Regions from separate parts of the Nocardioides sp. NPDC057767 genome, predicted to be linked through region 2. Evidence: riboswitches for the same ligand, from Rfam matches in the RefSeq annotation. Region 2 holds a riboswitch; the other holds the start of a gene.
What was found. A riboswitch is a leader RNA that binds a small molecule or an ion and turns the genes downstream of it on or off. The one in region 2 is predicted to bind glycine.
Positions count from the first base shown of each region.

Region 1 (15,668 bases), on a different contig from region 2:
GCCTTCTGCCTGCTGGCCTCCTTCCCGCTGCTCTACCTGAGCCATGACATCCCCGAGAAGCTCGATCTCGGCCTGGAGCCGAGCCTGCCGATCCAGGTCGCGCAGGCGTTCGGCTGGGCGTTCGCACTGTGGGGGATCCTGCTGCTGTGGTGGAGCCTGGTCCTCTACGCCCAGGAGCTGCGCCGCCTGATGGCCACCACGCCGCCGCTGGAGAAGGGCGGGTCGACCCGTGCCTGACCAGATCCCCGGCTCCGAGGACCTGCGCGCCTACGTCACCAAGCCGCTGCTGGACCGCATCACCGACCAGTCGATCGACTCCGACTACATGGCCGCTGCGGCCCGGCGCGAGCCCTCCGAGGAGGCGCCGACCCGGCGACGCCGACCGGGCGTGTGGGCGATGGTGGTCGTCGGGCTGTTCGCGCTGCTCGCCACCACCGCGGCGGTGCAGACCTCCCGCAACGAGGACGTCCGCCAGACCAGCAGGCAGGTCCTGGTCGACCGCATCGAGCAGCGCCAGGACCGGATCGCCGACCTGCACCGCCAGATCTCCGCGCTCCGCGAGGACAACCAGCGAAGCGACGGGTCGCTGAACTCGCTCGGCCTGCGGGCCAAGTCCGCCTCCTCGACCGCTGCCAAGACCGCGGAGGCGACCGGGTTCGCGCCGGTGACCGGTTCGGGGATCAGGATCACGATCGACAACGCCGCCGACGGCAACGAGGGCGGCACCGTCCGCGACTACGATCTCGCCGTGATCGTCAACGGGCTGTGGGAGGCCGGCGCCAGCGCCGTATCCGTCGACGGCCAGCGGGTCACCGCGCGCAGCGGCGTGATCACTTCCGGTGCGACGCTCCGGATGAACGACGTCTCCCTCTCGCCGCCCTATGAGGTGTCGGCGATCGGCGATACGCGTACGCTGGCCGCACGCTTTGCCGAGACGGTCTCCGGCGCGATGATCCACACCACGACGCAGGACTACGGGATGCCCTACGAGGTCGAGAACATCGACCGGCTGACCCTCCCCGCGGCGCCGGCCGATCTGCTGGAGCTGACCCATCTCGGGGCGGAGTCCAAGGGGTCCAAGGACTCGAAGCCCACCGACAACACCGACGAAGACACTGAACAGAACAGCGAAGGGGACCGCGAAGAATGATCGCCGTCATCGGCCTAGTGATCGGCATCGTGCTGGGACTGTTCTTCCAGCCCGAGGTGCCCGTCGGTCTGGCGCCCTATCTCCCGATCGCCGTCGTCGCCGCGCTGGACGCCGTCTTCGGTGCGCTGCGCGCGTTCATGGACGGCATCTTCGACGACAAGGTCTTCGTCGTCTCGTTCATCAGCAACGTCGTCATCGCCGCGGGCATCGTCTACCTCGGTGACCGCCTGGGCGTCGGCGGCCAGCTGTCCACGGGCGTCATCGTCGTCCTGGGTATCCGCATCTTCACCAACGTCGCAGCCATCCGGAGGCACATCTTCCATGCCTGACCGGAAGAGGAGGCCGACGGTGAAGCGGACCGCGGCCAAGCGGACCCCCGCGAAGAAGGCACCGGCGAAGAAGCCCGCCACCCCGGCGGAGGAGACCGTCACCGAGGACGTCACCACGCCCGAGGCCTCAGACGTTGGTACGCAGTCTGCTGAGCAGGAGCCCACGGAGTCTGTCGAGACGACCGACGCCTCGGACGTCGAGGAGCCGTCGGAGACGGAAGTGACTGAGGAGAAGGCCGAGGAGGGTCGGGAGACCGGGGCCGACGAGGCCGGCGACGAGCCTGAGCAGCCGGTCGCCGAGGAGGGTTCCGAGAAGGAGCCCGAGGAGTCGGACGACGTCGAGCCTGTCGAGCCCGTCGACTTCGTGGAGCCTGACGAGCCTGTCTCGTCGACGGTTGCGGAGGATCCGGCGGCCGAGGACGTCGAGGATGCCGACGACGCCGACGAGGTGGACGCGGCCGACGCCGCGGAGCCCGACGAGGTCGAGGGCGCGACGGGCGAGGAGCAGGCCGAGGAGAACGCCGAGGTCGCCGAGGCCGAGGAGCTGCCGACGACCCAGAAGGCCGATGAGCCTGATGAGTCCGACGAGCCGGAGGAGGAGCCTGAGGAGGAGCCGGCGCCGCTGGTCGGCCGGGCACGCCTCTTCGACGCGCTGACCCACTTCCGGCGCGGCCAGGTGGCCGTGGCGGTCCTGCTCTGCGTACTCGGCTATGCCGCCGTGGTGCAGGTTCAGACGAACACCGAGGACTCGACCTACGCCGGTCTGCGCGAGCAGGAGCTGATCGACATCCTCTCCGGTCTGGCCGGCACGACGCAGAAGGCGCAGGAGCAGATCGAGGAGCTCGAGGCGACCCGCGACGAGCTCGAGGACCAGACCCTCCAGCAGCAGACCGCGCTGCAGCGGGCCGAGGAGCAGGTCGACACGCTTCGGGTCATCGCCGGGACGGTGCCGGTCAGCGGGCCCGGGATCACGATCGAGATCGACCCCGGCGCCGACCCGCTGCGGCTGACCGCCCTCCTCGACCTGATCGAGGAGCTGCGCACCAGCGGTGCCGAGGCGATGGAGATCGAGGGCGCCGACGGAGAGGCCGTACGCCTGGTCGCCTCGTCCTCGATCGAGGTCAGCCAGCCCGGTGCCGGCCTCAACGTCAGCGGCGAGCTGATCAGCCCTCCCTACCGCCTCAAGGTGATCGGTCCGCCCGACACGCTGGCCGGTGCGATCGACTTCTACCAGGGCCCGCAGGACCAGCTCGAGGAGCAGGGCGCGGAGGTAGAGGTCGAGTCGGAGGAGAAGATCGACATCGAGTCGATTCACACCGTGTCCCGCTGACCGTTTCGACGGTGGGGCGCAGTAGGGTTTCGTCAACCGGCTCGCGGGACGATCTTCCGTAGCCAGACCAGTACGCCTGATGAGGAGATGCCCGTGTATCCCGAGGACCTGAAGTACACCAGCGAGCACGAGTGGCTGCGCAACCCTGGCGAGACCGAGGGCTCCGTACGGATCGGGATCACCAACTACGCCCAGGACGCTCTCGGCGACATCGTCTACGTCTCGATGCCTGCGGTCGGTGACACGATCAAGGCCGGCGAGAGCTGCGGCGAGCTGGAGTCGACCAAGTCGGTCAGCGACATCTACGCGCCCATCTCGGGCGAGGTCGTCGCGGTCAACGGGTCGCTCGACGCGACCCCCGAGCTGGTCAACGACGACCCCTACGGCGGCGGCTGGCTCTTCGAGGTCACCCCGGCCGATCCTGCCGAGCTGGAGAGCCTCCTCGACGCCGCGGCGTACGAGGCGTCACTCGACGCGTAACCATCCGAATACCTGGGCCGACCTGATAGGTTGCGGATACATCCCTCAATGTGAACTTGAGGGTGTGTGCCCGGCCCTCGATGAACCTGGAGCTACAAAATGTCCGTGTGCCCCGCTTGCGGCAGCCAGAACCCTGACGAAGCGCGGTTCTGCTCGCAGTGTGGCGTAAGCCTGACCGGGACCGACCAGACCTCGACGATTCAGCTCGGGGCTGACGCCGACACGTCCGACCGGGTGCTCAGCCCGATCGAGGCGGCCACCGTCGAGGCGCTGCCGCGGGGCAACGGAATGCTCGTCGTGCAGCGCGGTCCCGGTGCCGGAAGCCGTTTCCTGCTCGACCAGGACACCGTCGTCGCGGGTCGTCACCCGGACAGCGACATCTTCCTCGACGACGTCACCGTGTCGCGTCGCCACGCAGAGTTCAAGCGCACCGGCGACACCTTCGAGGTCTCCGATGTCGGTAGCCTCAACGGCACCTACGTCAACCGCGACCGCATCGAGAACCTCGTCCTCAAGGACGGCGACGAGGTCCAGGTCGGGAAGTTCCGGCTCGTCTTCTACGCCGGGCACGAAGGGGCGTAGCCGATGGCCGCCGCCGCGATGCCTGACCCTCAACGGCCGGCTAGCGACTCGGGGGAGCGGCTCAACATCGGGCAGGTCCTGGACCAGCTGCGTCCAGACTTTCCCACGGTCACGATCCCGAAGATCCGGTTTCTCGAGGACAAGGGACTGATCAAGCCGGAGCGCACTCCCGCGGGTTACCGCAAGTTCTCCCGCCGCGACGTCGAGCGGCTGCGCTACATCCTGCGGATGCAGCGCGACCACTACCTGCCGCTCAAGGTCATCGGTGAGCACCTCGACGCGATCGACCGCGGCCTCGAGCCGCCGGCGATCGAGCCGACCGTGCCCACCGTCCCGACGGTCGCCCTCGCGCCCGACGGCGCGCCCGGGGCGGAGTCGTTCCGGCGCACCGACCACATGCGGATCTCGCGACGCGAGCTCCTCAAGATCGCCGAGGTCGACGACCCGCTGCTGACCGAGCTGGAGAAGATGGCGCTGGTGGTGCCGCTGCGAAGCGGTCACTACGACACCGACGCCCTGGCGATCGCGCGCACGGCCAAGGAACTGGCCGAGTTCGGCATCGAGCCCCGTCACCTGCGTGGCATGAAGGCTGCGGCCGACCGCGAGGTCGGTCTGATCGAGCAGATCGTCGCTCCGCTCCGTCGCCCCGGCCGTGCCGAGGCCGAGGGCAAGGCTCAGGAGATCGGTAGCGAGATCGCCTCCCTGGCCGTCCGGCTGCACGCCACCTTGGTGAAGTCGGGGCTGAACAGGGGCTGAGAGCCCCGAACCCTGCGCGACGCGGAGCGTCGCCATGAACGCGGTAGGGTTGTTGTATGCGTGAGGTCGATGTGCTCGGAGTCCGAGTCGAGATGCCCTCCAACCAGCCGATCGTGCTGCTGCGCGAGGTGGCCGGTGAGCGATATCTGCCCATCTGGATCGGCGCGGTGGAGGCGACCGCGATCGCCTTCGCCCAGCAGGGCGTGGTGCCGCCGCGGCCGCTGACCCACGATCTGCTCAAGGACATCGTGGAGGCGACCGGCAACGAGCTGACCGAGGTGCAGATCACCTCGGTCACCGACCGTGTCTTCTACGCCAACCTGGTCTTCGCCTCGGGCGTCGAGGTGAGCGCGCGGCCCTCCGACTCGATCGCGCTGGCGCTGCGTACCGGCACGAAGATCGTCGTCTCCGACGAGGTCCTCGACGAGGCCGGGCTCGCCGTCCCGGCCGAGCAGGAGGACGAGATCGAGAAGTTCCGCGAGTTCCTCGACGAGATCACTCCCGAGGACTTCGAGTCCCACTGAGGTCGCTGCCGGGATCCTCACCCTGCCCGGGATGTGGGCGTGCCTCCTGGTCGGAGCCGTCGTGCTGGTGCTGAACGCTCTGGTCGCGACAGGCAGTGATCTAAAGCCTCATTCTCCACATGAGGGTTAGGTCGGACGACACGCCGGAGGGGGTTCTTTGACCAGGGACCTTGCGGCGCTTACCTTGTAGTTGTCTCTGTTGTAACTCCAACGGTGTGGTCCCCCCGCCGCAGCCGTTCATTCCCCGAGTGGAGTTACGCACAACGGAGTAGACGATGGAGGACATCGTGTTCGACCACGAGCAGAAGCCCGGCCACGGCGCCGACGACGCGCAACGCGCGGCGGAGCAGGCCGACGAGCAGGGCCTTCTCTTCACCGACGATGTCTCGCCACTGCCGAGCGACACCGGCTACCGCGGCCCGACGGCCTGCAACGCAGCCGGGATCAGCTACCGCCAGCTGGACTACTGGGCGCGCACCGGTCTCGTCGAGCCGAGCGTGCGCGGCGCCACCGGATCCGGCACCCAGCGGCTCTACTCCTTCCGCGACATCCTGATCCTCAAGGTCATCAAGCGTCTCCTCGACGCTGGCATCTCGCTGCAGCAGATCCGCGCCGCGGTGCACCACCTGCGTGAGCGGGGCACCGACGACCTGACCCGCGTCACCCTGATGAGCGACGGCGCCTCGGTCTACGAGTGCACCAGCAACGACGAGGTCATCGACCTGCTCCAGGGCGGGCAGGGCGTCTTCGGCATCGCCATCGGCGGTGTCTGGCGCGAGATCGAGGGGACCCTCTCCGAGCTGCCCAGCGAGCGTACGGCCGAGGACGGCGAGCAGGTCCCCTCGGCGTCCGACGAGCTGGCTGCCCGCCGCGCCGCCCGCAACGCCGGGTGACGTAGGACTCAGTCGACACCGGCCCTCGAGGCCCCGCGGACGCGGGACCTCGAGGGCCGGTCGTTTATGCTGGGGGTGCTGACCATCCCGCACGGGAGAGCCCCAACTCGTTGGGGCGCCGAAGGGGCAATTCCTCCCCGGAAACTCTCAGGCACCCACGACTGTGCGGACCAGGCAACTCTGAAGCGGCGAAGGCGCGGTGACAGAGGGGGAGGGCTTACGAGTTGTCTTAGATGCCCTCAGGAGCCACTGTGTCCGACACGCCCACCTTGTCCGAGCTCGACGCCGCCTCCCCGTTCGTGGAGCGCCACGTCGGGCTCTCGGCCGCCGACGAGGCGACCATGCTCGCGCGGCTCGGGTACGACTCGGTAGCAGCGATGATGGACGCGGCCGTCCCGGCCGGGATCCGATCCGTCGAGTCGCTGGACCTGCCCGCCGCGCTGAGCGAGGCGCAGGTCGCGTCGCTCGCCCGCGAGATCGCCGCGTCCAACAAGCCCGGCGAGGCGATGATCGGGCTCGGCTACCACGCCACCGTGACGCCGCCGGTGATCCGCCGCAACGTGCTCGAGGACCCGAGCTGGTACACCGCCTACACGCCCTACCAGCCCGAGATCTCCCAGGGCCGCCTCGAGGCGCTGATCAACTTCCAGACGATGGTCGGAGACCTGACCGGTCTGCCGGTCGCCAACTCCTCCCTCCTGGACGAGGGGACCGCCGCCGCCGAGGCGCTGGCGCTGGTGCACCGCGCCAACCGGAGGGGTTCCGGTCCGTTCGTCATCGACGCCGACGCGCTCCCGCAGTCGATCGAGGTCGTGAAGGTCCGTGCCGAGGCGATGGGCCTCGACGTTGTCGTGGCCGACCTGTCGCAGGGTCTGCCCGAGGGTGACGTCATCGGTGTGCTGGTGCAGTACCCCGGTGCCTCCGGTCGCGTGCCCGACCTCAAGCCGGTCATCGACGCCGCCCACGAGCGCGGCGCGCTCGCCGTGGTCGCCGCCGATCTGCTCGCGCTGACCGTCCTGGAGGCGCCCGGCACGCTCGGCGCCGACGTCGTGGTCGGCTCGACGCAGCGGTTCGGCATCCCGCTCTTCTACGGCGGCCCGCACGCCGGCTACATGGCCGTCCACGAGGGCATCGAGCGGCACCTGCCCGGTCGCCTGGTCGGCGTCTCCGTGGATGCGGAGGGACGGCCTGCGTACCGGCTCGCCCTGCAGACCCGCGAGCAGCACATCCGCCGGGAGAAGGCGACCTCCAACATCTGCACCGCGCAGGTGCTGCTGGCCGTCGGCGCTTCGATGTACGCCGTCTACCACGGCCCCGCCGGGCTGAAGACGATCGCGACCCGCACGCACCGCTACGCCGCGGTCCTGGCCGCCGCGCTCCGGTCGGCCGGGCTGCCGCTGGTCTCGGAGACGTTCTTCGACACCCTGGGTGTCACCGTGCCCGGCCGCGCGGCCGATGTCGTCACCGCGGCGCGTCGCTTCGGCGTACATCTGCGTCTGGTGGACGCGGACACGGTCGGCATCTCGACCTCCGAGGCGACCACCCGGTCGACCCTCTCGGCCGTGCTCAACGCCTTCGGCGTCTCGGGCGTGGACCTGGAGGAGATCGACCGCACCACGGCCAGCGCGCTGCCCGACGGCCTGGTCCGCACCACCGACTACCTCACCCACGAAGTGTTCAACGCGCACCACAGCGAGACCCAGATGCTGCGCTACCTGCACAAGCTGGCCGCCCGTGACTATGCGCTCGACAAGGGCATGATCCCGCTCGGCTCGTGCACGATGAAGCTCAACGCGACCACCGAGATGGAGCCGATCTCGCTGCCCGGCTTCGCCGACCTGCACCCGTTCGTCCCGGCCGACGACGCTGCCGGTTACGCGCGGCTCGTCGGCGAGCTCGAGGGCTGGCTCGCCGAGGTCACCGGCTACGACGAGGTCTCGATCCAGCCGAACGCCGGCTCGCAGGGTGAGTTCGCCGGGCTGATGGCGATCCGTGGCTACCTGGACGCTCAGGGCCAGGGACACCGCAACATCTGCCTGATGCCCTCCTCGGCCCACGGCACCAACGCCGCCTCAGCCGTGATGGCGGGGATGAAGGTCGAGGTCGTGAAGTCGGCCGAGGACGGCACCGTCGACCTCGACGACCTGCGCGCCAAGCTCGACGCCCACGGCGAGAACGTCGCCGCGATCATGGTCACCTACCCCTCGACGCACGGCGTCTACGAGGAGGGCATCACCGAGGTGTGCTCGCTGGTGCACGAGGCCGGCGGCCAGGTCTACATCGACGGTGCCAACTTCAACGCGCTCCTGGGCTACGCCAAGCCCGGCGAGTTCGGTGGCGACGTCTCCCACCTCAACCTGCACAAGACCTTCTGCATCCCGCACGGCGGTGGTGGCCCGGGCGTCGGTCCGGTCGCGGTTCGCTCGCACCTGGCTCCCTACCTGCCGTCGCACTCGCTCCACCCCGACGCCTCGAAGCGATCGGGCATCGGCGCGATCTCGGCCGCTCCGTACGGCTCGGCGGGCATCCTGCCGATCTCGTGGGCCTACATCCGGCTGATGGGCGCCGAGGGCCTGACCCGGGCGACGTCGGCGGCGGTGCTGTCGGCCAACTACGTCGCCGCGCGTCTCAACGAGCACTTCCCGGTGCTCTACCGCGGTGAGACCGGCCTGGTCGCGCACGAGTGCATCCTCGACCTGCGGCCGATGACCAAGGAGACCGGCGTGACCGTCGACGACGTCGCCAAGCGGCTCATCGACTACGGCTTCCACGCCCCGACGATGTCCTTCCCGGTCGCCGGCACGCTCATGGTCGAGCCCACCGAGTCCGAGGACCTCGCCGAGCTCGACCGGTTCATCGACGCGATGATCGCGATCAAGGGCGAGATCGATCGTGTCGCCTCGGGGGAGTGGACCGCCGAGAACTCGGTCCTGCGCGGCGCGCCGCACACCTCCCGGGCGCTCGTGGGCGAGTGGGACCGTCCCTACTCCCGCGAGGAGGCCGTCTTCCCGCGCGGCATCGACCCCGACAAGTACTGGCCGCCGGTCGCCCGCATCGACAACACCTACGGCGACCGCAACCTGGTCTGCTCCTGCCCGCCGGTGGAGTCCGAGGTGTAGGTTCCGAGCTTGCTCGGAACCTACAACCCGAGGAGGTCGAGCGAGCCCCGCCGGTGAGCTTGCGAACCGGCGACGGGCGGGTCGAGACCCAGTCGTCAGCCCGTGACCTCCCGCCGAGTCGGCCCGTCATGACCGAGATACCTGCCGAGTCGGCCCGTCATGACGGGCCGACTCGGCGTGGTTTTACGTCAGTTCGAGCCGGCTCGGCCTGTCAGCTGAGGGTCATGACGGGCTCGCCGTTGGCGTTGAGCCCGGCGCCGTGGGTGCACGTGCCGGACCTCGGCGTGCCGCCGTTGTAGGCCTGGCGCAGGCAGTTGCGCAGGGCGAGCTGCCCCCAGTAGTTGGGGTGCAGACTCTCCTGGATGTAGTAGTTGCCGCTCGCGGTGGAGACGGTGCGGATCTGGTTGACCCACTCGGTCTTGTCGACCGCACCGGTGGCTCGCCAGCTCGACAGCCCCTTCTCCTCGAGCAGGCCCACGGTGTTCTCGCACAGCCGGCGGCCGGCAAAGGCGCCGGTGACATCGATCGTCTTGATGTTGGTCAGCCCGGAGTCGGTGGCCGCGCCCGAGATCGCGTTGTTGATGGTCGGCAGGATGGTGTTGTACGCGTAGTCGGCATCGGCGTTCCAGAAGCCGCAGCCGCCGGTGTTCTGACGGGTGTAGCCGGACTCGCTGTAGCGGTAGACCGAGGAGGTCGCCAGCGGCGAGGGCACGTTCTGGACGATCAGGGTCCAGGCACCGTCCGCGTAGCCCGCGTTGCGCATGGCGGTGCGTACGTTCTGGAAGGCGGTGGCGATCCGGGCGCGCACCGCGGCGACGTTGCCGGCCGCCATCGCGTTGGTGACGACCGCGTCGTCCTTGCAGTAGTCCTTGCTCCAGGACGGCGAGAGCAGGAAGTTCTGCACGCACTGGGTGACGATGGCGGCGAAGTTGAAGTCGTTGCCGCCGATACCGATCGTCACCGCCTTCACGTTGTGGGTCGCAGCGAAGCTCTGCAGCATGAGGGCCTGGCCCTGGTTGGCGCCGCTGGAGTAGAAGTCGATGCCGGGCTTGAAGTAGCCCTCGCTCGTCGTGGTCGTGGCGACCTTCGCCCCGGAGCAGGCCAGGTTGAGCCCGTTCACGCCACCGCCGATGTACGCCTCGGCGGCCGTGCTGCGGTGGCAGCGGTTGATCGTCTCGGCGGTGCGGGTGGCGTTGTCGAAGTAGGTCGCGCTGCCGCCCGCATCGACGAGCGACTCGCCGGAGTTGCTGTTGCCTGCCCAGCGGCCGGCCTCGCCGGAGACGTAGCTGTCACCCACGGTGACGATCCACGGCGTGCCGCTTCCGGGGCCGTCTGCGTGGGCGGGCGAGGCCATCAACGTCGTCGCGGAGAGCAGGGACGCTGGTAGCAGAAGGGTTGCGGCGACCTGGGCGAGACGGGTGCAGAGACGTGGCACGGAAACCTCCGGGTGGTGGGATGGGCTTCCGCGGCGCGGAGCCGCCTCAGGCTAGTGACGTACGTCACTGTCGGGGAACTACCGCCGGGTAACATCTGTGGTCCCGACGGTTAATTCTTCGATCAGGTGCCGAGGACCTGAAGCGTGGATCCCTCCCGGCCCTTGGTCACCGCCAGCTGGGTGGGGATGCGCTCGCGCATCTCGGTGACGTGGCTGACCACGCCGATGATGCGACCGCCCTCGCGGAGGGTGTCGAGGACGTCGAGCACGTCGTCGAGGGTGTCCGCGTCGAGGGAGCCGAAGCCTTCGTCGACGAAGAGGGTGTCGAGCATCTGGCCGCCGGCCTCGTTCATGATCACGTCGGCCAGGCCGAGGGCCAGGGCGAGGGAGACCACGAAGGTCTCCCCGCCCGACAAGGTGGCGGGGTCCCTGGACTCGCCGGACCAGTCGTCGCGCACCATCAGCGCCAGGCCGCCGCGGCGGTCACCGGCGCCCTTGGCCGCTGAGTGCTCCAAGGCGTAGCGCTGGTCGCTCATCTTCGCCAGCCGCTCGTTGGCCGCGGCGACGACCTGGGTGAGGCGGTAGGCGACGACGTAGGCCGACAGGCTCATCTGGAGCTGGTTGTCGCTGCTCTTCCCCTCGGCGAAGGCGGCGATCCGGGCCGCGACCTCGAGGTCGTCGCGAACGGGCGCCCAGGTCGAGAGCGCCTGGGTGAGGTCGCGCTGCAGCGAGTCGAGGCGGGCGGCGCGGTTGGCGGCGGTGTCGGCGGCCGATCGGGCTGCGTCGGCGGTGTCGGCGGCCTTGCGGTGGGCGAGCGAGAGCGCCTGCAGGTCGGGCTCGTCGGTGGCCAGGATCTCGGCGGCCCCGGGTGAGTCGAGGGTCGCGCGTGCGGCCGCCAGGCTGTCGGCGTACGTCTTGATCTGGCTGTTGAGCACCGCGACCCGGTCGGGAGGGAGCGCGGCGGCGAGGGCGCTCTCGGGGCTGTCGAAGCCGGCCCGGACCGCGGTGGCGGTGAGAGTGCGCTCGGCGCCGGCGAGCGCCTCCGCAGCACGCGTGGCCGCCTCGAGACGCTCGAGGGTGGTGGCTGCCGTGCGGTGTTCACGGTCGAGGGCGGTGAGCAGGGCGTCGAGATCCGGGTGTTCGTCGCGGACGTCGCGCAGCTGCTCCTCGAGACGCTCGCGCTCCTCGGTGAGGTGTCGCAGCGTGGTCTCGAGCTCGGCGGCGCGGGTCTCGAGCTCGGCACGGAGGGCGACCGATCGCTCCTGGGCCTGCTCGGCGGTGGTGAGCTCGGCGCGCAGGTCGGCCTCCCGGGCAGCCGTACGCTCCAGGCCGGCGAGTCGCTCGGCCAGCGACTCGGCATCCTCGTCGGTCTCGCCGGTGGCCTCCTGGGCGAGCTGGAGACGCGTGGTGAGGTCGCGCACGTGCTGGTCACGGGCGTGCTCTTCGGCGCTGGCGTTGTCGTAGACCGTCTGCGCGGTCTTCTCCGCCGCGGCATCCGGGGCGCCGTCGGCGGGAGAGGCCTTGTGCGGGTGCTCGTGGGAGCCGCACACCGGGCAGTCCGCACCCACGGCCAGGGCGCCGGCGAGCTCGGCCGCGATGCCGTCGAGCCGGGCCTGGCGTACGTCGAGATAGTGGGTGCGCGCCTCCATGGCAGCCGTCCTGGCCGACTCGTGCCGAGCTCGGGCATCGGCGAGCTCCCGGGTCATCCGGGCTACCTCGGTCACGGCCGCGACCTGAGCGCGGAGTACAGGGATCGCCGCGGCCGCCTCGGTGGCCGCCGCCAGGTCGGCACCGAGGGCCTCGGTCCGCTGCGGCAGCTGCTCGGCGAGACGTGCCTGTTCCTGCGTCTGGGCGACCACGCGGTCTCGCTGCGCGCCGGTGGTGGCGAGCTCACGGGTGACCTCGCTGAGCCGACGCTGGACCGGCACGAGGGCGCGGGCCTGCGCCAGGCGCGCCGAGATCCGGTCGGCGGCCGCCTTGGCGTCGCTCAGACTCAAATCGCCCGGCGCCAGGGCGGACGCCTGCGCGTGCTCGCGCCGCGCCTGGTCGGCGAGCTCACTGACCCCGGCCACCGCCTCGGCGCGCTGGGCGGCCTCGACGCGGCGTAGGCGCTCCTCCTGCTCCTCGGCCGTGGCGACGAGACGGCTCTCGGCCGCGGCGGCAGCTCGGAGGCCGCGCTGCTTCTCGGCCATCGCGCGGGCGGCGTCGAGGGCAGCCAGCGTCTCCGATTCCGCGGCCAGGGCCTCCATCGCGGCGCCGGAGGTGACGGCCTGCGCCTCGGTGGCCTCCTCGGTGAGGGTGCGGGCCCAGGCGGCGATGGCTCCGTCACCGGCGGGGAGGCCGAGGTCATGCACGTCCCAGTCGTCGGGAAGCGTCACCGCCGCCGTCTCGCTGATCCGGCTGACCACCTCGGCGACGCCGGCGTTGAGCTCCTCGGATCGGCGCCGGAGCTCGACGCGGCGCTCACGGAGCCAGCGCTCCACATCGGCGAAGCGCTCGGTGCGGAAGAGCCGCTCCAGCAGGCGCTTGCGTTCCTCGGCGCTGGAACGGAGGAAGGCCTGGAAACGACCCTGCGGGAGCATCGCGACCTGGACGAACTGGGTGAGCGTCATGCCGAGAAGGTCGGAGACCAGATGGCCGGCCTCGTCGAGGCGGTTGGTGAGGGTGCGCCACTCCTCGCCGACCAGCTCCATGAGCACGACCGACGCCTGCTGGGTCGTGGTGCCGGCACCACGACGTTTGGGGCGCTCCCACGACGGCGAGCGGGTGATCCTGAAGCGCCGCTGGGCAAGCGTCGCATCCAGGACGACACGGGTGGCGACCTCGGCCGGGGCTCGGTCGCTCCGCAGCCGCTTCGCGACCGAACGGTCGCCGGGGACGTCGCCGTAGAGCGCGAAGCAGACCGCGTCGAGGACGCTGGTCTTGCCGGCGCCGGTGGCGCCGGAGAGCAGGAAGAGCCCCGCCTCGGAGAGCTGGTCGAAGTCGACGTCGACCGTGCCCGTGAACGGGCCGAACGCGGTGACCTCGAGGTGGTGCAGACGCATCAGAAGAGCACCTCGAGCCACTCCTCTTCCTCGGCCGCGCCGGCGGCTGAGTCGAGGGTGTCGACCTCGGGATCCTCGCAACAGGCGTCGACGGCGGTCTGCAGCAGCGCCAGCTCGGCCTTGGCCGCAGGCTCGCCGCGCAGCTCGGTCACGAACTCGGTGACCAGGTCGATGTCGCGTCGCGGGCGGGACGGGTCGGGCCGGGACAGCGCGCCCAGGACCGGAGCGGTGGACTCGAAGCCCAGCACGAGCGTGTGCGGGAAGCGCCGCCGCAGCCGCTCCATGGCCTGGGCCGGTCGGATCCGGTCGGTCAGGGTGATCTGCAGCCACGACTGCTCGTGGGCCTCGTGGCGCGGGTCGCTCAGCAGCTCCTCGAGCGTCCCGCGCAGCCGCGAGAGCTTCCGCGGGACTGGCGCTTCCACGAACTCGCTGGCGACGAACCCGGACTCGTCGAGATCGATGAGCCAGGAGCCCTTGAGATGGTTGGCCTCGGAGAAGGAGTAGGCCAGCGGCGAGCCGCTGTAGCGCACCGTCTCGGTGATCGTGTGACGCCCGTGGAGGTGGCCCAGGGCGGCGTAGGAGATGTCCTCGAAGAGGCTCGCCGGCACCATCGAGACACCGCCGACGGAGATGTCGCGCTCGGAGTCGGATGGCTCCGCGCCGGTGACGAAGGCGTGGGCCATCACCACGCTGCGGGCACCTCGGCGGTCGAGGTCGGCACGGACCCGTCGCATCGCCTCGCCGAGCGCCGCGTGATGGGAGCGCGACTCCAGGCCCCAGGACGCCCGGGCGGCGTCGGGATCCAGATAGGGGAGACCGTAGAAGGCCACCTCGCCGTGCTCGTCGGGGAGCATCACCGGACGGCCGACGCCGGCCAGGTCGGTGCGGATGAAGATGCCGGCGGCGTCGATCAGCTCGGAGCCGAAGCCCAGCCGCTGGGCGGAGTCGTGGTTGCCGCTGGTGATGACGACCTTCGCCCGCGAGGCGGCCAGACGGGCGAGCGCCTCCGAGGCCAGCCGGACGGCGTCGACCTGCGGAAGCGCGCGGTCGTAGACATCGCCGGACACGCACACCACGTCGACCTCTCCCTGCTCCACCACGGAGAGGAGATGGTCGACGTACGCCGCCTGGTGCCCGAGCATGCCCTCCCGGTGGAAGGACCGGCCCAGGTGCCAGTCGGAGGTGTGCAGGATCCGCATGAAACGAAAACTATCGGTGAGCACGGACACTCTTGCCGCCGACTCACCGCGACGTCTCGGCTACGCGGGATAGGTCACCTTCACGGCCAGCTGCCGCTGCAGGTTGTCGGCAGCGTCGGAGACCCGGCGGCGTACGCCCGGGTCGAGATCCAGCTGGACGACCGCCCGCGCGGCAGCGAGGGTCTCCTCGGTCACCGACCCGCTGGGGAAGAACGCCTCGGCGGCCTCGGCCAGGCTCCAGCCCGAGCGCTTCTCGGCGGTGGCGGGAAGCTCGGCGAAGTAGCGATCGACGTAGCCCGCGGTGAGCTCAGCCGGGCCGGTCCAGAACGCCCGCCCGGCGGCCAGGATGTCGTAGTTGGGCAGGTCGGTCTCGCCGGTGAACACCGACCAGCCGTAGGCCTTCGCCTCCGCGTCGGGGATGCTGACCAGCGCACCGTTGAGATGGATGCGGGCGTCGTTGGCCGGCTCGGCGTCATAGGCCGCCTGGAGCTCCTCACGAGAGGCGAAGCCGTTCTCGGCGAGCTTGGCGAGGATGCGCCAGCGCAGGTCGAGGTCGGTCTCGATGCCGGCGGGGGGAGTGGACAGCCACTCCCGCAGCAACGACTCGGAGCTCGCCGAGCGGATCGCGGTGCGGTAGGCCGACAGCTGCAGCTCCGAGCCGGGAGCGACCTCGTCGAGCTTGCGGAGCGCAGCCTCGTGGAGCCGCTCGCGGGCGCCGGCGGGTGCCAGCGGCACCACGGAGCCGAAGAGCCACGGCATGGTGCGGCGCGGGGTGTCCTCGAGGTCCTCGATCGGCAGCGAGGCCTCGGCGATGTCGATGACGTCGG
Region 1 covers NZ_JBHVKJ010000007.1:109,736-125,403, forward strand. The annotation lists gene ACFVDI_RS05975 (CDP-alcohol phosphatidyltransferase family protein) at 1-237, shown strand, start outside; gene ACFVDI_RS05980 (DUF881 domain-containing protein) at 230-1,150, shown strand; gene ACFVDI_RS05985 (small basic family protein) at 1,147-1,479, shown strand; gene ACFVDI_RS05990 (DUF881 domain-containing protein) at 1,499-2,809, shown strand; gene gcvH (glycine cleavage system protein GcvH) at 2,903-3,289, shown strand; gene ACFVDI_RS06000 (FHA domain-containing protein) at 3,389-3,871, shown strand; gene ACFVDI_RS06005 (MerR family transcriptional regulator) at 3,875-4,627, shown strand; gene ACFVDI_RS06010 (bifunctional nuclease family protein) at 4,684-5,151, shown strand; gene ACFVDI_RS06015 (MerR family transcriptional regulator) at 5,427-6,044, shown strand; glycine riboswitch at 6,127-6,218, shown strand; gene gcvP (aminomethyl-transferring glycine dehydrogenase) at 6,278-9,163, shown strand; gene ACFVDI_RS06025 (hypothetical protein) at 9,375-10,598, opposite strand; gene ACFVDI_RS06030 (AAA family ATPase) at 10,721-13,642, opposite strand; gene ACFVDI_RS06035 (exonuclease SbcCD subunit D) at 13,642-14,841, opposite strand; gene pepN (aminopeptidase N) at 14,902-15,668, opposite strand, start outside.
Region 1: linked by a shared signal. The riboswitch ahead of gcvP (aminomethyl-transferring glycine dehydrogenase) and the one ahead of gcvT (glycine cleavage system aminomethyltransferase GcvT) in region 2 are both predicted to bind glycine.

Region 2 (15,668 bases):
GCGTCGTGTCGTGCCAGGTGCCGTTGGCTGGACTGGTGGCGTGGAACTCGGACCACGTGATGTTGGCGTTGGTGATGGGCGAGAAGTACATGGCGGGCGAGGGCCGCGGCCCGGTGCAGGTGCCGTCGGAGTGGCACTGCCAGTCGAAGTCGGCGACGTGGCCGCTGAGCGGATACTGCGGGTTGAACTCGCCGGTCAGCCGGAGGATCCGCAGGCCGTAGAAGGTGCCGGTCAGGCCTTCGCTGATCGTTCCGGTGCCGCCGGGGCTGACGCCCGCGAAGCTGGTCCAGGTGCCGTTGTACTCGATGCGGAAGCAGTAGTGCTTCTGACCGATCTTCCACACCTGGACATGCTGGAGGTACGAGTCGAGGGCCCAGACATGGCCGTCGCTGGCGAAGTCCGCGACATTCGTGTTGCCGATGGTCACGTCGTACAGCGTCGGTCTGTTCGTCGGGCACGAGTCCAGGTCGGTCGGGACCGCAGAGGCGTGGGGGCTGCCGGCGATCAGCAGACCGACGCAGAGAGTCAACGCCAAGAGAATCCGGCGCATAGCGCCACCTCCGCCTTCTGGTGAGCTGCGGCCGAAGACTCTTGGTGCCGAGATCGGCCGGACAGCTACTTCGAAGTATGCGCCTGGTTGCCCATGATGTGGATCCCCGTTCCGGGGGAAGATTCGCTCGCATCTGCGGTCAGTGGCGCTGCTTCGACGCTATCCGCGCGAGGGTGCGGTCCAGGTCGTCGAGGACGTCCGGCCAGGTGGCCTCGCTCGGTGGCTCGCTGTGGGCGAAGCTGCCGGCTAGCTCGAGGGTGACGTAGCCGTGGATGAGGCTGGACATCAGGCGGACGGCGTACGTCTGGTTGGTCTCGGCGACTCCGTAGCTGCGGACGACGGCCAGGGCCAGGTCGGCGTTGCGGCGGCCGGCGGCGATCGCGTCGTCGACGGAGGGTGGGGCCGACTCGGCACCCGGGGCGGGTGGGATGCGCTGCCGGGTGGTGGCGTCGTAGCGGCCGGGTGAGCGGTGGGCGAAGTCGCGGATGGCGTTGGCGTAGGCGATGAGGAGGTCGCGGCTCTCCCCCGCCGACATGGCGGCGGTCGTGGTGTCGGCGAGCTCATTGAGGACGTACGCGGTGACGGCGGTGCGGAGGTCGGTGGCTCCGGTGATGTGGGAGTAGAGGGTCGGCGATTTGATGCCGAGGTGGCGAGCGAGGACCGAGATCGTGACGGCGTCGAAGCCGAGCTCGTCGGCGAGGTCGGCGGCGGCCGCGATCACGGCGGTCCGGTTCAGGCCTGGACGACCCATCAACAGCCTCCTGAGTAACGAGTTGCCTAACAGTTGTAGGAAATCCTAGTCTGATGAGCATGAAGCCGCTGACCGAGATCGACGTACGTGCATCGTTCGTCAACCTCACCAAGGGTGCGACCAAGCGCCTCAACATGCCAGCTGATCTGGCCGAACGGCCGTGGGACGACCTCGACTACCTCGGCTGGCAGGACCCGAAGGCGCCGCAGAACCACTACCTCGTCACCGAGCACGACGGCAGGCTCTGCGGCGTGGCCCTCCGGGCTTCACGCGAGACGCGGGGGCCGCGGAAGACGATGTGCGCGCTGTGTACGACGGTCGGTGACGTCGCGCTGCTGGTCGCCTCGCGCGCCGGTCGCTCCGGGCAGGACGGCAACTCGGTCGGCACCTACATCTGCGCCGACCTCGACTGCTCCCTCAAGGCGCGCAACAAGCGCAAGCTCGACACCCCGGTCGTCCACGAGACCCTCAGCGTCGAGCAGAAGGTCGACCGGCTGCGCGGCAACCTCGACTCATTCGTGGCGCGGGTGCTCCGGCCGGCGTAGCGGCTTGGCGCCGGGGGTTCGCAACCTCCGCGCCGTCGCATAGGCGGGCGCGCGTAGGCGGCGGTGCCATGCGTAGATCTCGAACCCGGGCGGTGTCGAGCGGGTCGGGTCGAAGGAGAGCATCAGGTCGCGGTCGGACTCGACGGTCAGCTCGAGGGTCGCGAACGACGTCCAGTCCGTCCCCGCACGTGTCCACATCAGCTGCCACGTGGCTTCGTCGACGAGCTGCGCTCCGAGCCAGACCGGCCCGGTGGGCGTGCGGTACGGGAGCAGCGTACTGAAGAAGCCGTCGGGCAGATGGGTCCTGGGAGCCAGCAGGAACCGGGTCCATCGGCCGTGGCCGGTGGTGGCGAGCAGGAGGTCGGCGTGTTCGCCAGGCGAGGTGGGAACGCGCAGGGCGAGCCCGTTGACGTCGGGCACGGGCTCCGGCAGGCCCAAGGCGCGGGAGAGTCGTACCACGACCTCGTCCGACCCGCCTTCGTCGAGGAACGCCGCGCCCGTGGTGGCTCCCGGCCGTCGCCGCAGCGTGGCCAGGTGCACCGTGCCGTGCGGGTGCAGGGGCTTGTCGGCGGGTCGCAGGTGGGCGAGTACGCCGACAGCGGTCTGCAGCACACGGCCGCCCGCTCGCGCCATCGAGCCTGTGACGGCGGGCTTCACGCGGTCGACCTTCCCCATCGAAAGCGGTCGTGCAGGATGGCGGCACGGGCCGCGTTGCTGCCGGCCGCGCCGTGCACGCCTCCGCCGGGGTGGGCGGAGGCGGATCCGAGGAACAGTCCGGCGATGCCGGTCTCTGCCCGCCCCAGGCCGGGGACCGGCCGAAAGACCAGCTGTTGGTGGAGCTGGGACGTACCGCCGCCGATCGCTCCGCCGATGAGGTTGGCGTCGAGGGCTTCGAACTCATGCGGACCGAGCACGCGTCGTGTGGCGACGGCGCTGCCGAAGCCGGGAGCCAGGCGCTCGATGCGCGCCTGCATGCGGTCGGCGAAACGCTCGCACTCCTCCTCGTCCCATCGCCCGCGCAGGCCGTCAGGTCCCGCATCGCGCCGCACCGTCTGCGGCACGTGCGTGTAGGCCCACACCGACTCCGTCCCGGCCGGCGAGCGGCTCGGGTCGGTGGTGGTCATCTGGCCTGCCAGGAGGAACGGAGCATCGGGGATGACGCCGGCAGACACCTGTGCCAAGGACTGGGTCATCTGCTCGACCGAGTCGGCGACGTGGAAGGTGCCGGGCGCGTACGCGGGTTCGGTGAGCCACGGGATGGGCTTGTTCAGGGCCCAGTCGACCTTGACCGTGCCCGGGTCCAGCTGGAAGTTCTTCATGCCGGCTGCGACGCGTCGCGGCACGTCGGCGGGATCGAGGAGCCGGCCGTACAGATGGGGTGCCGCGACGGCGGCGATCACGGCGCGGCGGACCTCGATCCGGTCACCGTCACGGGTGCGGACCTCGGTGACGCGTCCGTCCTCGACACCGAGGCGGGTGACCTCGGCACCGCAGCGTACGTCGCCACCACGGTCACGGAAGCGGCGCTCCAGCGCGGCGGCGAGCATGCCGGCACCGCCCTCCGGGACCGGGAAGCCGACGGTCTGGCCCAGCATCGCGAGCAGGAGCCCCATCATGCCGGAGCCCGGCGAGTCCAACGGGATGTCGGCATGCCCGGCGTTGCCGGCCAGGAGCAGACGCGCACCTTCGCCCCCGAAGCGGTTGCGGGCGAGGTCTCCGGCCGGGGTGAGCAGCGTACGCACGGCCGCCAGGCCTCCTGCACGACGAAGGGCGTTGAGCAGGTGAGCCCCCGGCCGCAGTGGCGGGAACGGGGTCAGCAGGGCGTGTACGAGGGGTTCACCGATGTGGTCCCAGAGACCGCACAGCTCCAGCCACGCGTCGCCGTCGCCGGCGTGCTGGGCATCGAGCAGCTCTGCGGTGACGTGTCGGTCGCGGTGCAGCAGCGCCCAGCTGCCGTCCTGCATGGGGTGCCCCAGGACTGCGGGTGCATGCGTCCACCGCAGCCCGTAGTCGTCCAGGCCGAGACCGCGGATGGTGGGTGATGCGGCCGCGAGCGGATAGAACGCGCTGAAGGTGTCATGGATGAAGCCCGGGTGGACGTCCTCGGAGCTGCGTACCGCTCCACCTGTGGTGGGCTGGGTCTCGAGCACCAGCACCGACCAGCCCTTGTCGGCGAGCAGGTTGGCCGCGACCAGGCCGTTGGGTCCGGACCCGACGACGACCGCGTCGTAGGCGTCAGTCATGGGCGGCGTTCGACGATGTAGGCCAAGCGCCGCAGAGCCTCCACGTTTCGCCACTTGAGAAGCGGATCCTGCACCAGCCGCGGGATCAGAGCGCCCGGGCCCGCGACGGCCTGCTCCTGGATCGCGATCTCGGTGTCCTCGCCTGCTGGCTCCACCGTGATCTCGACGTGCGCGGCACCTACGGGCCAACCGCGCGCACGGAGCAACAGCCTGCTCCCGGGGTCGCACTCGAGCACCTCGGTGCTGTCGTCGAGCAGCATCGGCCAGATGCCGACCGAGTGATGCAGCTGAGAGCCGACGTTCGGCCAGTCCTTGTCGGCATCACGCAGTCGAGACGCGCCGACCACCCAGAGCGGGTAGAGCCAACCGTCCGCAAGGACGTCCCACACCTGCTCGGGTGATGCGTGGACCAGCCTGTGGTTTGTGCTCATGAAGACGTCCTCGGGGGCTCGGGATCACTGGACCTAGCGGTACCCCTCCCCCGGCGCGTCATGCGGACGACCAGGTTGCGCACCACCCCCAGGGCCGTGTTCTCGCGGCCGCCGTGCACGCCGTTCTCGTCGTTCATCGTGGTCAGGACGTTGCCCGGATGTGGGTCGACCGGGCGGGTGAGGTCGGTGAGCAGGAAGCCGAGAATCGGCGCGACCACCCGGTCGTGGAGGAGAGGCACCGCATGCCCCAGCCGTATCACCTCGCCGGCCATGCTCAGCTGTGGCCGGCCACGGCCGCGGTCGGCGCGGCGCAGGATCTGTCGGGCTGTCCGTTGGGGGCTCGAGACCGGAGGCGGAGGCCGGCCCTCATGACCGATGACACTCGCGGCATGGCGATAGATCGGGGTGTCCACGCCCGCGGGCGCGACGTACACGATCGCGACGTCAGGTCGGTCGCGGTTCTCCAGGCGCAGCTGATAGGCCAGCGCGCGTACGCCCCACTTGCTGATGACGTAGGGGCTCATCGATGGCGCCGTGATGTGGCCGAGCACCGAACCGACCAGGACCAGCGTCCCGCTGCCCTGGCTGCGCAGCACAGGCACCACATGACGTGCCACGCTGACCGACCCGAGGAGGTTGGTACGCAGCACCCCCTCGAAGAGCTCGGACGGCAGGGACTCCGTGCGACCGAGCGCGACCACCCCAGCGCAATGGATGACAGTGTCGAGCTGCCCATGCCGGTCGAGCACCGCCCCGACACAGTCCCGCACCGCAGCGTCGTCTCCCACGTCGAGCGGCAGCACCATGGTCGATGCGGCACCCAGCCGCACACACCCGCGGGCAGCGGCGTCGAGCGACTCACGCCCCCGGGCGACCAGGACGAGGTGGTCTCCGCGGGTGGCGGCGAGGCGCGCGACAGCCAGACCGATCCCGCTGGACGCTCCGGTGACAAGGGTGATCGCCATACTCCGACGTGGTACCCGTGGACGACGACTTCATGCGACGATGCTCTGCGGCTCAACAGTGCATCGCTGGGTCATGCAGCCTGGTCAGAGCACCTCGAGCCACGCCGCGGCACGTTCCGTTGCTGCCCGATCCTTGACCGGCACCGTGCCCAGTCGCTCAGCAATGAGCTTCCGATCGACCAGGCCCGCACGAATGAGTGCCGCCACGAAGTTCTGGTCCTTCTCACGGAACGCACAGAGCTTGGCGACGCAGAGGTCCTCCTTGTCGAGACACCAGCCCGTGAAGACGGGCTCCCCTCCGGGCGCAGCAGTGTTCGCGTTCCGCACCTTCACGAGTCGATCGCGCCAGCCGTCCGGCAGCACAGATGTGCTCAGGTCGACACCGTCGATGCTGAACCCGTGCAGTTCTTCGAACGGCGAGAACTCTCCAGCGATGCCCTCGATGACGTCGGCGAGGCGGGCGGTCTCGTCGTTGTCGTCAGCGATGGGCAGGATGTCGACCTCGATCGACATCGTCGCATCGGGCGGCAACTGAGTCTCGTCGAACGATCCGAGGATGGACTGCGAGCCGACGACGATCACCTCAGGGTGGCCGATGATCTGGCATGCCGTACGGATGGCGTGCTCGAGCTGATCGCGACGCATCAGCTGGCCTCGGCCAGTTGCTCGAGGACCTGAACGCGGTCAGGCTCGCTGAGCAGGCCGCCCATGGGCGAGACTTCGCGCATCTCGATGGAGTCGCGGTCGAGGCCGGTCATGACACGCTGCAGGCCGCGTACGTCCTCGTCGTCCACGAGCGAGGTCCAGCGCTCGAGGTTTCGCTCGTGCGGTTGTCCGTTGACGTTGTGACGGAGGTGGTCGAGGCGGCGCTCGATCCTCGGCCTCCACTCACGCAGCGTCGTCGGGGTCAGGTCGCCCGACAGGCGGCGATGAAGCATCCACGAGCGGCGTTCGGAGCGGGTCAGGTCGGGCGTGACGGGGCGGCGTACGACCTCGAGACGCCAGCCCATGCAGGACAGCAATCGGTCGAGCTGTTCGTCGCTCAGGTCGACCTTCCCGGAGAGGAACTGGCTGATGCTCGGCTGATGGACACCGCTGGTTCGCGACAGCGTCGACTGGGTGGTGCCCGTCTCGAGCATCACCTCGCGCAGGATCTCACCACGTGACGACATGACCCAAGTATAGCAAGCGATACTATGAGCGTCCCCGACTCAGCACTCGATGACGTTGACCGCGAGACCCCCGCGGGAAGTCTCCTTGTACTTCACCTTCATGTCGGCCCCGGTCTCCCGCATGGTCTTCAGCGCCTTGTCGAGGCTGACCTTGTGGGAGCCGTCCCCGTTGAGGGCGAGGCGGGCGGCGTTGATCGCCTTCACGCTGGCGATGGCGTTGCGCTCGATGCACGGGATCTGCACCAGCCCGCCGACCGGGTCGCAGGTGAGGCCGAGGTTGTGCTCGATGCCGACCTCGGCGGCGTTCTCGACCTGCTCCGGCGTGCCGCCCAGCACCTCGCACAGCGCACCGGCGGCCATCGCGCAGGCAGAGCCGACCTCGCCCTGGCAGCCGACCTCGGCGCCGGAGATCGAGGCGTTCGTCTTGCACAGGATCCCGATCGCGGCCGCGGTGAGCAGGAACCGGACGATGCCGTCCTCGATCGCGGCCTCGTCCAGGCCGGCCTCGGGCGCCACGAAACGTACCCAGTAGTGCAGGACGGCGGGCACGATACCGGCCGCGCCGTTGGTCGGAGCGGTGACAACCCGGCCGCCCGAGGCGTTCTCCTCGTTGACCGCCAGGGCGAACAGGTTGACCCAGTCCATCACCCGGAAGGGGTCCTTGGCCCCCGCCCCGGAGGCCAGGTCGCGGTGGAGCAGCGGCGCCCGCCGCGGCACCCGCAGACCCCCAGGAAGTACGCCGTCGGTGACCGGATCACGGTCGCAGCCGGCCTGCACGCAGGCCGCCATCACCCGCCAGATCTCCAGAAGACCGGCGCGGATCTCGTCGTCGGTACGCCAGGTCAGCTCGTTGGCGCGCATGAGGTCGGAGACCCGGAACCCCTCGCGCTCGCAGATGTCGAGCAGCTCGGCACCGGTGGCGAACGGGAAGCGTACGGGCGAGCGGTCGGCGACCACCCGCGCGGCGCCGGAGGCGTGCTCGTCGACCACGAAGCCGCCGCCGACGGAGTAGTAGGTCCGCTCGCGCAGCACCTCCCCCGTGGCGGCGTACGCGGTGAACACCATGCCGTTGGGATGGCCCGGCAGGCTCGCACGGCGGTGCATGACCAGGTCGGTGCCGCTGTCGAAACGGATCGGACCGTGGCCGCCGAGCGACAGCTCCCCGGACTCGCGGATGGCCGCCACCCGACCGGACGACGCGCGCGTGTCCACCGTGGCCGGCTCCTCGCCCTCGAGGCCGAGGAGCACCGCGCCCTCCGAGCCGTGGCCGTGCCCGGTCGCGCCGAGCGAACCGAAGAGCTCGGCCTTCACCCGCGCCACCTCGCCCAGCCTTCCGTCCGCGGCGAGACCGTCGACGAAGGTCTTCGCGGCGCGCATCGGGCCGACGGTGTGCGAGGACGACGGGCCGATCCCGATCGAGTAGAGGTCGAAGGCGCTCAGTGCCGTCGCCACGGCCGTGGAGCCGGCGACCTCCGCGGTCACGTCACTCCTCGATCAGGGCGTCGTAGGCTGCGGCGTCGAGCAGCGCGGGGGCGCCCGAGACGCGCATCTCGAACAGCCAGCCGGCGCCGAACGGGTCGCTGTTGATCAGTGCGGGGTCCTCGACGACGGCGGCGTTGACCTCCAGGATCTCGCCGTCGGCGGGCGCGAAGATGTCGCTGACCGACTTCGTCGACTCCAGCTCACCGCAGCTCTCTCCCCCGGTGATCTTGGTGCCGACCTCGGGCAGCTCGACGAAGACGATGTCGCCCAGCGCCTCGGTGGCGAACGCGGTGACACCGATGCGCGCGACGTCGCCGCGGGTCTCGAGCCACTCGTGCTCGGCGGTGTAGGACAGGTGGGTCGGGTTGGTCATGGCGGTGCTCATTTCTTGGAGTAGAAGGGAAGGTCGACGATCTCGGCGTCCTCGCGGCTGCCACGCACGTCGACGTGGACCTTGGTGCCAGCGGTGGCGAGATCGGGTCGGACGTACGCCATCGCGATGGGGCGTCCGAGGGTCGGTGACGGGGAGCCGCTGGTGACGACTCCGATCTCGTCGCCGGTGACCGGGTCGACGACGGCGTAGCCGGCCCGCGGGGACCGGCGCCCGGCGGCCACCAGGCCGACGAGCACGCTGCGCGGGCCTTCATCGCGGCGTACGGCCAGGGCGGCATCGCCCACGAAGCCGTCGGCCTTGTCGAAGGAGACGACCCGGCCGAGGCCGGCCTCGAAGGGGGTCGTGTCGCGGTTCAGCTCGTGGCCGTAGAGCGGCATGCCCGCCTCGAGCCGGAGGGTGTCGCGGCAGGCGAGTCCGGCAGGGACCAGCCCGTGCGGCGTACCGGCCTCGGTGATGGCCTCCCAGACCGCAGCGGCCGACGCGGGCGCGCAGTAGATCTCGAAGCCGTCCTCGCCGGTGTAGCCGGTGCGCGCGAGCAGGACCTCGACCCCGGCGACCGTGCCGGCGTCGATGGCGTAGTAGCGCAAGGAGGGGACGTCCAGGTCGGTCAGGGCCGCGACGATCGCCGCCGAGGCCGGTCCCTGGACCGCGATCAGCGCCCACTCCGCGGAGGCGTCGTGGACCACCGCATCGAACCCCTGGGAGCGCTCGGCCAGCGCCGGAGCGACCGCGTGGACGTTGCTCGCGTTGGCGACGACCAGGTAGCGCTCCTGCTCGAGCCGGTAGACGACCAGGTCGTCGATGATGCCGCCGTCCTCGGCGCAGATCATCGAGTAGCGGGCGCGGCCGAGGCCGATCGCCGAGGGCCGGCCGACCAGGGCACGGTCGAGCGCTCGCCCCGCCTCGGGGCCGGTCACCTCGATCTCGCCCATGTGGGACAGGTCGAAGAGCCCGGCGGCCGTGCGGACCGCGTTGTGCTCGGCGGTCTCCGAGCCGTAGCGGACCGGCATGTCCCAGCCGGCGAAGTCGGTGAACGAGGCGCCGAGCGCCTGGTGGATCTGGTGCAGAGGGGTAGGGACAGATGAGGTCATGTGTGCGGGAGGCTCCCTGGTGGTGGGTGCCGACAGCGGCACCCGTGGACGGGTGACCTCCCCGCTCTGTCATCGCTACCTGAGAGCTTCACCGCCCGACGGGGGCGGTTTGCACCGTGGGTGCAGGATCGTCGGATCCTGACTTTCCAGAGGTCGCCTCACCACAGCGGTCATTTGGGCCTGAGAGATTCTGGGGAGGTTTGCTCCTTCGGCGCCTCGCCCGGGATGGGTGAGGACTCTCCCGCTGCAGTTCGAACGGCGGATGTGAAGTTGTGCGGCAAACCTAGGTCTGGCCTCCCCGGCCGTCAAGATCTCGGCACCGCGACCCACTAACGGGAACTGTTCTCACCACCTTCTACGATGGCTCGATGCCACCGACCAATGCCAGCACCCGGGTCCCCGTGGTCATCCTCACCGGTCATCTCGGGTCCGGGAAGACCACGCTGCTCAACCATCTGCTGCGCCAGCCCGGCGCCCGGGTGGGCGTGGTCGTCAACGACTTCGGCGACATCAACGTCGACGCCGGGCTCGTCACCGGCCAGGTCGACGAGCCGGCCTCGATCGCCGGCGGCTGCCTGTGCTGCCTGCCCGACGCCGGTGGTCTCGACGACGCCCTGGAGAAGCTGACCCATCCGCGGCTCGCGCTCGACGTCGTCATCGTCGAGGCCAGCGGGCTCGCCGAGCCCGGCACCCTCGCCAAGCTGGTCCGGTTCAGCGGTGTCGAGCGGGTACGCCGCGGTGGGCTCATCGAGGTCGTCGACGCCTCGGCCTACTTCGACACGCTCGACGACGGGCGGGGCCCGGCACCGGTGAGGTTCGCGGCCGCCTCACTGGTCGTCGTCAACAAGACCGACCTGATCCCGGACGCCGAGCGGGAGGTGACCCTGGCTCGGATCGAAGCGCGGGTGCGGGAGCACAACCCCGAGCTCCACGTGGCGTACGCCGTGGGCGGCCGCATCGACCCACGACTCGTCTACGACGCAGCCGTGCCCGAGGACCCGCCCGACGAGCTGCCGATCGCCGCACTGCTGCGCGAGGCGGCCTCCGACCACCAGGCACATCAGCACGCCGCCTCGGTGACCGTGACGAACCCAGGCACCATCGAACCGGCCCGGCTGATCGACCTTCTCGAGGACCCGCCCCCGACGGCGTACCGCATCAAGGGGACCGTCGCCGTCGCGACCGGCCAGGGACCTCGCAGCTACCACGTGAACCTGGTCGGACGCAGCGCCCATGTCGCCGCGGCCAGGCGGACACCGGAGGCGACGAGCGAGCTCGTGGCCATCGGCCTGGACCTCGAGACCGACGCGGTCCGTGCGCGCCTCGCCGGCGCCCTCACCGAGGCCGAACGGCCGAGCACCGAGGGCCTACGCCGGCTGCGCCAGCTGGTCCGCGTCAGTCTCTGACCAGCGACCTCAGCCGGCTCGGCGGACGATCCGCTCCATGTCGGTGATGACCACCGAACGCGACTCCAGCCTGACCCAGCCCTTGGCCGCGAAGTCGGCGAGCGCCTTGTTGACCGTCTCCCGGGCCGCGCCCACGAGCTGGGCGAGCTCCTCCTGGGTCAGGTCGTGGCGTACGTGGACGCCCTCCTCGGTCTCCTGACCGAACCGCTCGGCGAGGTCGAGCAACGCCTTGGCGACCCGGCGAGGAGCGTCGGCGAAGACCAGGTCGCCGATCACGTCGTTGGCCCGGCGCAGCCGACCCGACAGCAGGGCGAGCAGCCCGCGGGTCACGCTCGGGCGGCCGTCGAGCAGGCCCAGCAGGTCGTCGTGCGAGAGCGAGGCGAGCTCCACCTCGTCGGTGACGGCCGTGACCGTCGAGGAGCGCCGACCGGGGTCGAAGAGCGACAGCTCGCCGAACACCTGGCCCGGCCCCAGGATCGCCAGCAGGTTGTCCTGCCCGTTGGCCGCGGCGCGGCTCAGCTTCACCTTGCCGTCCACCACCGCGTAGAGCCGGTCCGCGGCGTCTCCCTCGTGGAACAGAACCTCGCCACGCCCGAGGCGCGTCTGCCCCATCGTCGCGAGCAGCGCCGTCATCGCCTCGTCGTCCAGCTCGCTGAAAAGCGGTGCGTGCCGAAGCACGTCTTGATCCATTACCCAGCCGCTCCTGTCGTCATTTTGCCGAAGCCCTCAGCGTACCGAGATCGTGGCCGTCAACCCCGGTTGTGTGTCCCGCATCGCACACCTGTCGGGTGCGTTCTTCGCCACACCGGACCAGCCGGACCAGCCGGACCGGCCGGGCCGGCCGGGCCGCATGACCCGAGGACTCAGCTCGTCGGCCACCCCGTGTAGGCCTCGGCGAGATATGCGGACCCGGCGGCCGAGTCGATGACCGAGCGCAGCTCACCGACCTGGCGACGCAGGTCGAACTCGTCTCCGCCCGGTGGCAGGTGGAGCATCGAGGTCATCCAGTAGGAGAAGTTCTGCGCCTTCCAGACCCGGGCGAGCGCCCGCTCGGTATAGGTGTCGAGGATCGCGTCGTCAGTGCCGCCCAGCACCCGCTCCAGTACCTCGGCGAGCACCTTGACGTCCTGCAGGGCGAGATTGAGACCCTTGGCACCCGTGGGCGGAACGGTGTGGGCAGCGTCGCCGGCGAGGAGGAGCTTGCCGTACCTCATCGGCTCGAGCACGAAGCTACGGAACCGGAGCACCGCCTTGTCGATGATCGGGCCTTGCTGCAGCTGATGGCCGTTGGCGCCCACGCGGGCCTGTAGCTCGCTCCAGACGCGATCCTCGGACCAGGCGTCGACCTCCTCGTCGGGGTCGCACTGGAAGTACATCCGCTGCATGGTCTCGGTGCGCTGGCTGATCAACGCGAAGCCGCGCTCGGAGTGGTTGTAGATCAGCTCCGGGGCGCTCTTCGGAGCCTCGCACAGGATGCCGAACCATGCGAAGGGGTACTCCTTGAAGTACTGACGCCGCTGATCCTCGGGAATCGACCGGCGACACATGCTGTGCGACCCGTCGGCTCCGACGACGTACCGGCACTCGATCTGCTGTGCGAGACCCTCTGCGTCGCGGAACCGGATCGTCGGCCTGTCACCGGTCAGGTCATGGACCGAGGTGTCGGTGACACCGAAGCGGACGTCGCTGCCGGCAGCGGTGTGGGCGTTGGCCAGGTCGATGAAGACATCGGTCTGCGGGTAGAGCCACACCGAGGCGCCGGCAAGCTCCTTGAAACTGATGTGGTGGAGCTCTCCGCCGAACCCGAAGAAGGTGCCTTCATGCTCGTCACCCTCGTTCAGGACACGGTCGGAGACGCCGGTCTCGGTGAGCAGCCGGACGCTGTCGCGCTCGAGGATGCCGGCGCGCACGGTCTGCTCGATCTCGATACGGCTGCGACTGTCGATCACCACCGAGTCGATACCGGCGCGCGCGAGGAGGTGGGCGAGCATGAGTCCGGCCGGGCCGCCCCCGACGATGCCGACCTGGGTGGTGGTGACCTGCGGTGTGTTCGTCATCTGAATCTCCGGGTTCGGGCATCACGCCGTGGGACGGCGGTGGATGGACTTGTAGGTGACGTACGCCGCGAGGCCCTCCGGGCCGTACTCGACTCCGAGGCCGGAGTCGTGCCGGCCCGCGAAGGGTGCGGCGTGGTTCGAGGCGAAGAAGTTGATCCCGACCGATCCGGTGTCCAACCGTTCGGCGACCTCGGCGGCCGCCGCAGGATTCGTGGAGAAGACCACGCCACCCAACCCGAACGGGGTGTTGTTGGCGATCGCGACCGCCTCGTCGAGGCTCTCGTAACGAAGCACGGTCAGGACCGGTCCGAAGATCTCCTCCTGGGCGACGGTCATCTCGGGTGTGACGTCGGCCAGCACCGTGGGCTGGACGAAGTTGCCCGGTCCCGGCAGCGGCGCTCCCCCGGCGACCACGCGAGCGCCCTCGGCGCGGGCGGTCGACAGGTAGCCGAGAACCTTGTCGTACTGGCCACGGTTGGCAACCGGCCCGACCACGGTGTCCGCGTCGAACGGGTCGCCGACCTTGGCCGCTGCGACCGTGGCGGCAACGGCGTCGACCACCTCCTCGTAACGTTCGGCGGGCGCCAGGATGCGGGTGGAGATGTAACAGGTCTGACCGGTGTTCCGCAGGCAGGTGCGCAACAGCACCGACCGCAGCTGATCCAGGTCCGCGTCCGGTAGCACCACGGCCGAGGACTTGCCGCCCAGCTCCAAGGTGACCGGACGGAGGAGCTCGCCACAGGCCGCGGCGATCCGGCGGCCGACCGGTGTAGAACCCGTGAAGGCCACCTTGGCGACGTCGGGATGGCGGACGAGCCGGTCGGCGACGTCGTTGCCGGACGTGAGCAGATTGACCACGCCGGGCGGCACGCCGGCCGCCTCCGCCGCGTCGACGACGTAGCGGATCGAGAGGGGGGTGCTCGGTGCCGGCTTGATGACGACGGTGTTGCCGGCCAGCAGTGCCGGGGCCAGCTTGATCACAACCAGGTTGATCGGGAAGTTCCACGGCGCGATCAGGGCGCACACGCCGAGCGGGTCCTTGCGCACCAGACTCTCGTGGCTGCCCGATGGCGCGGGGCGTACGTCGTCGGTGTCGAGCTCGGGGGCCAGCGTGGCGAAGTAGCGCAGGATCCCGGCCGCGTTCGCGGCGGCTCCGGCCGACTCCATCACGGGCGACCCGTTCTCCCGGGTGTTGGTGGTCGCCAACGGCTCGGCCCGGGTCTCGATCTCCGCTGCCATCCGGACCAGAACCTCGGCACGCTCGGCGGCGCTCATTCGTGGCCACGGACCCTGCGTGAACGCCATGCGCGCGGCCGCGACGGCACGGTCGAGGTCGGCCGTGGAGCAGTCCGGGACCGAACCCCACTCCTCGTCCGTGGCGGGGTCGACCACCGGCAGGCGGGCGCTGCTCTCGGCAGCGACCCAGCGCCCGTCGACGTACAGGTCCTCGACGTGAGTCCAGCGCAGCTCGGCGCCACGGCGCCCGGGCGCGAGAGGAGCCGGGGCGGTCATCGCAGCACCGCGGTCTTGAGCAGCGCGTTGCTCCGCGCGAGCGACGCCTCCGCCATCGCCGTCCCCGCTTCGGTCAGCAGCTCCGGCACGATCTCGGCGGCCAACCGATCGCAGTAGGTCGCCGGGTCCAGGCCGAACCACCCCGAGGCGAGCGCGATGCCGGCGTGGTCGAAGCGCCACAACCTGTCGGCATCGCGGACGAGGGCGTCCTCCAGGCTATGGGCCTCCTTACGGGTGTCGTGACCGTCGATGATCGCGCAGCAGGCCTCCACGAACGCGTCGTCGTAGCCCAGTGGCGGCAGCACCTCACGAGCGATCAGACAGCCCTGCTTCTCGTGCTCGTAGCGGATCGCGGCCTTGCGCCAGTCGCCCGAGAAGCCCTCGGAGATGATCCGGCTCTCGTCGACCCGGCCCCAGCCGGTGTCGTGAAGCAGGATGGAGACGCGCACGAGCAGCGCATTGGCCTCCGGATGGGCGCGGCAGAGCCGCTCGGCGAACGCGAGCGAGATCGGCAGGTGGATGTCGTTGCCACGGGTGCGGCTCTCGGGCACGACCGCCTTCCATACCGGGTCGAGATCGGCGTCTGCCGCCGGGGTGAGGGAGATCGGGCCGATGTCGACCGGTCCGGAAGCAGGGACCGGCGTCGCGGGGAGGGGCTGGGTCATGGATCGAGTCACTGGGTCACCTTCTTGAGCATCACCGCCGGGTCTGCCGCGGCGGAGGCGGGAATGTGCTGGCCGTTGCTGAGGGCCGCCTTCACGGCCATGAAGTCGAGCGGGGTGTTGATGGCGTCGCAGGCGATCAGCCGCTCGCGGCGGTAGTAGAGGACCGAGAACTTGCCCTTCTCCTCGTCGCGACGTACGACGGTGCGGTCATGTCCCGCGGAGAGCCCGGCGATCTGGATCTTCATCTCGCCCTGGTTCGACCAGAACCAGGGGATGCCGGCGTACTCCTCGGCACGGCCGGTGATGGCGTACGCAGCGACCTTGCCCTGCTCGACGGCGTTGTTGACGCTCTCGAACCTGATCCGGTCGGCGTCGTCCTCGGAGAGCGGGTTGGGAAGGTTGGC
Region 2 covers NZ_JBHVKJ010000001.1:241,922-257,589, forward strand. The annotation lists gene ACFVDI_RS01125 (hypothetical protein) at 1-550, opposite strand, end outside; gene ACFVDI_RS01130 (WHG domain-containing protein) at 690-1,301, opposite strand; gene ACFVDI_RS01135 (FBP domain-containing protein) at 1,355-1,846, shown strand; gene ACFVDI_RS01140 (hypothetical protein) at 1,814-2,503, opposite strand; gene ACFVDI_RS01145 (phytoene desaturase family protein) at 2,500-4,089, opposite strand; gene ACFVDI_RS01150 (SRPBCC family protein) at 4,086-4,520, opposite strand; gene ACFVDI_RS01155 (SDR family NAD(P)-dependent oxidoreductase) at 4,517-5,485, opposite strand; gene ACFVDI_RS01160 (DUF6036 family nucleotidyltransferase) at 5,570-6,130, opposite strand; gene ACFVDI_RS01165 (helix-turn-helix domain-containing protein) at 6,130-6,657, opposite strand; gene ACFVDI_RS01170 (L-serine ammonia-lyase) at 6,697-8,109, opposite strand; gene gcvH (glycine cleavage system protein GcvH) at 8,141-8,512, opposite strand; gene gcvT (glycine cleavage system aminomethyltransferase GcvT) at 8,521-9,624, opposite strand; glycine riboswitch at 9,782-9,878, opposite strand; gene ACFVDI_RS01185 (CobW family GTP-binding protein) at 9,993-11,030, shown strand; gene ACFVDI_RS01190 (Crp/Fnr family transcriptional regulator) at 11,040-11,720, opposite strand; gene ACFVDI_RS01195 (4-hydroxybenzoate 3-monooxygenase) at 11,894-13,087, opposite strand; gene ACFVDI_RS01200 (aldehyde dehydrogenase family protein) at 13,109-14,599, opposite strand; gene ACFVDI_RS01205 (HD domain-containing protein) at 14,596-15,264, opposite strand; gene ACFVDI_RS01210 (NAD(P)/FAD-dependent oxidoreductase) at 15,273-15,668, opposite strand, start outside.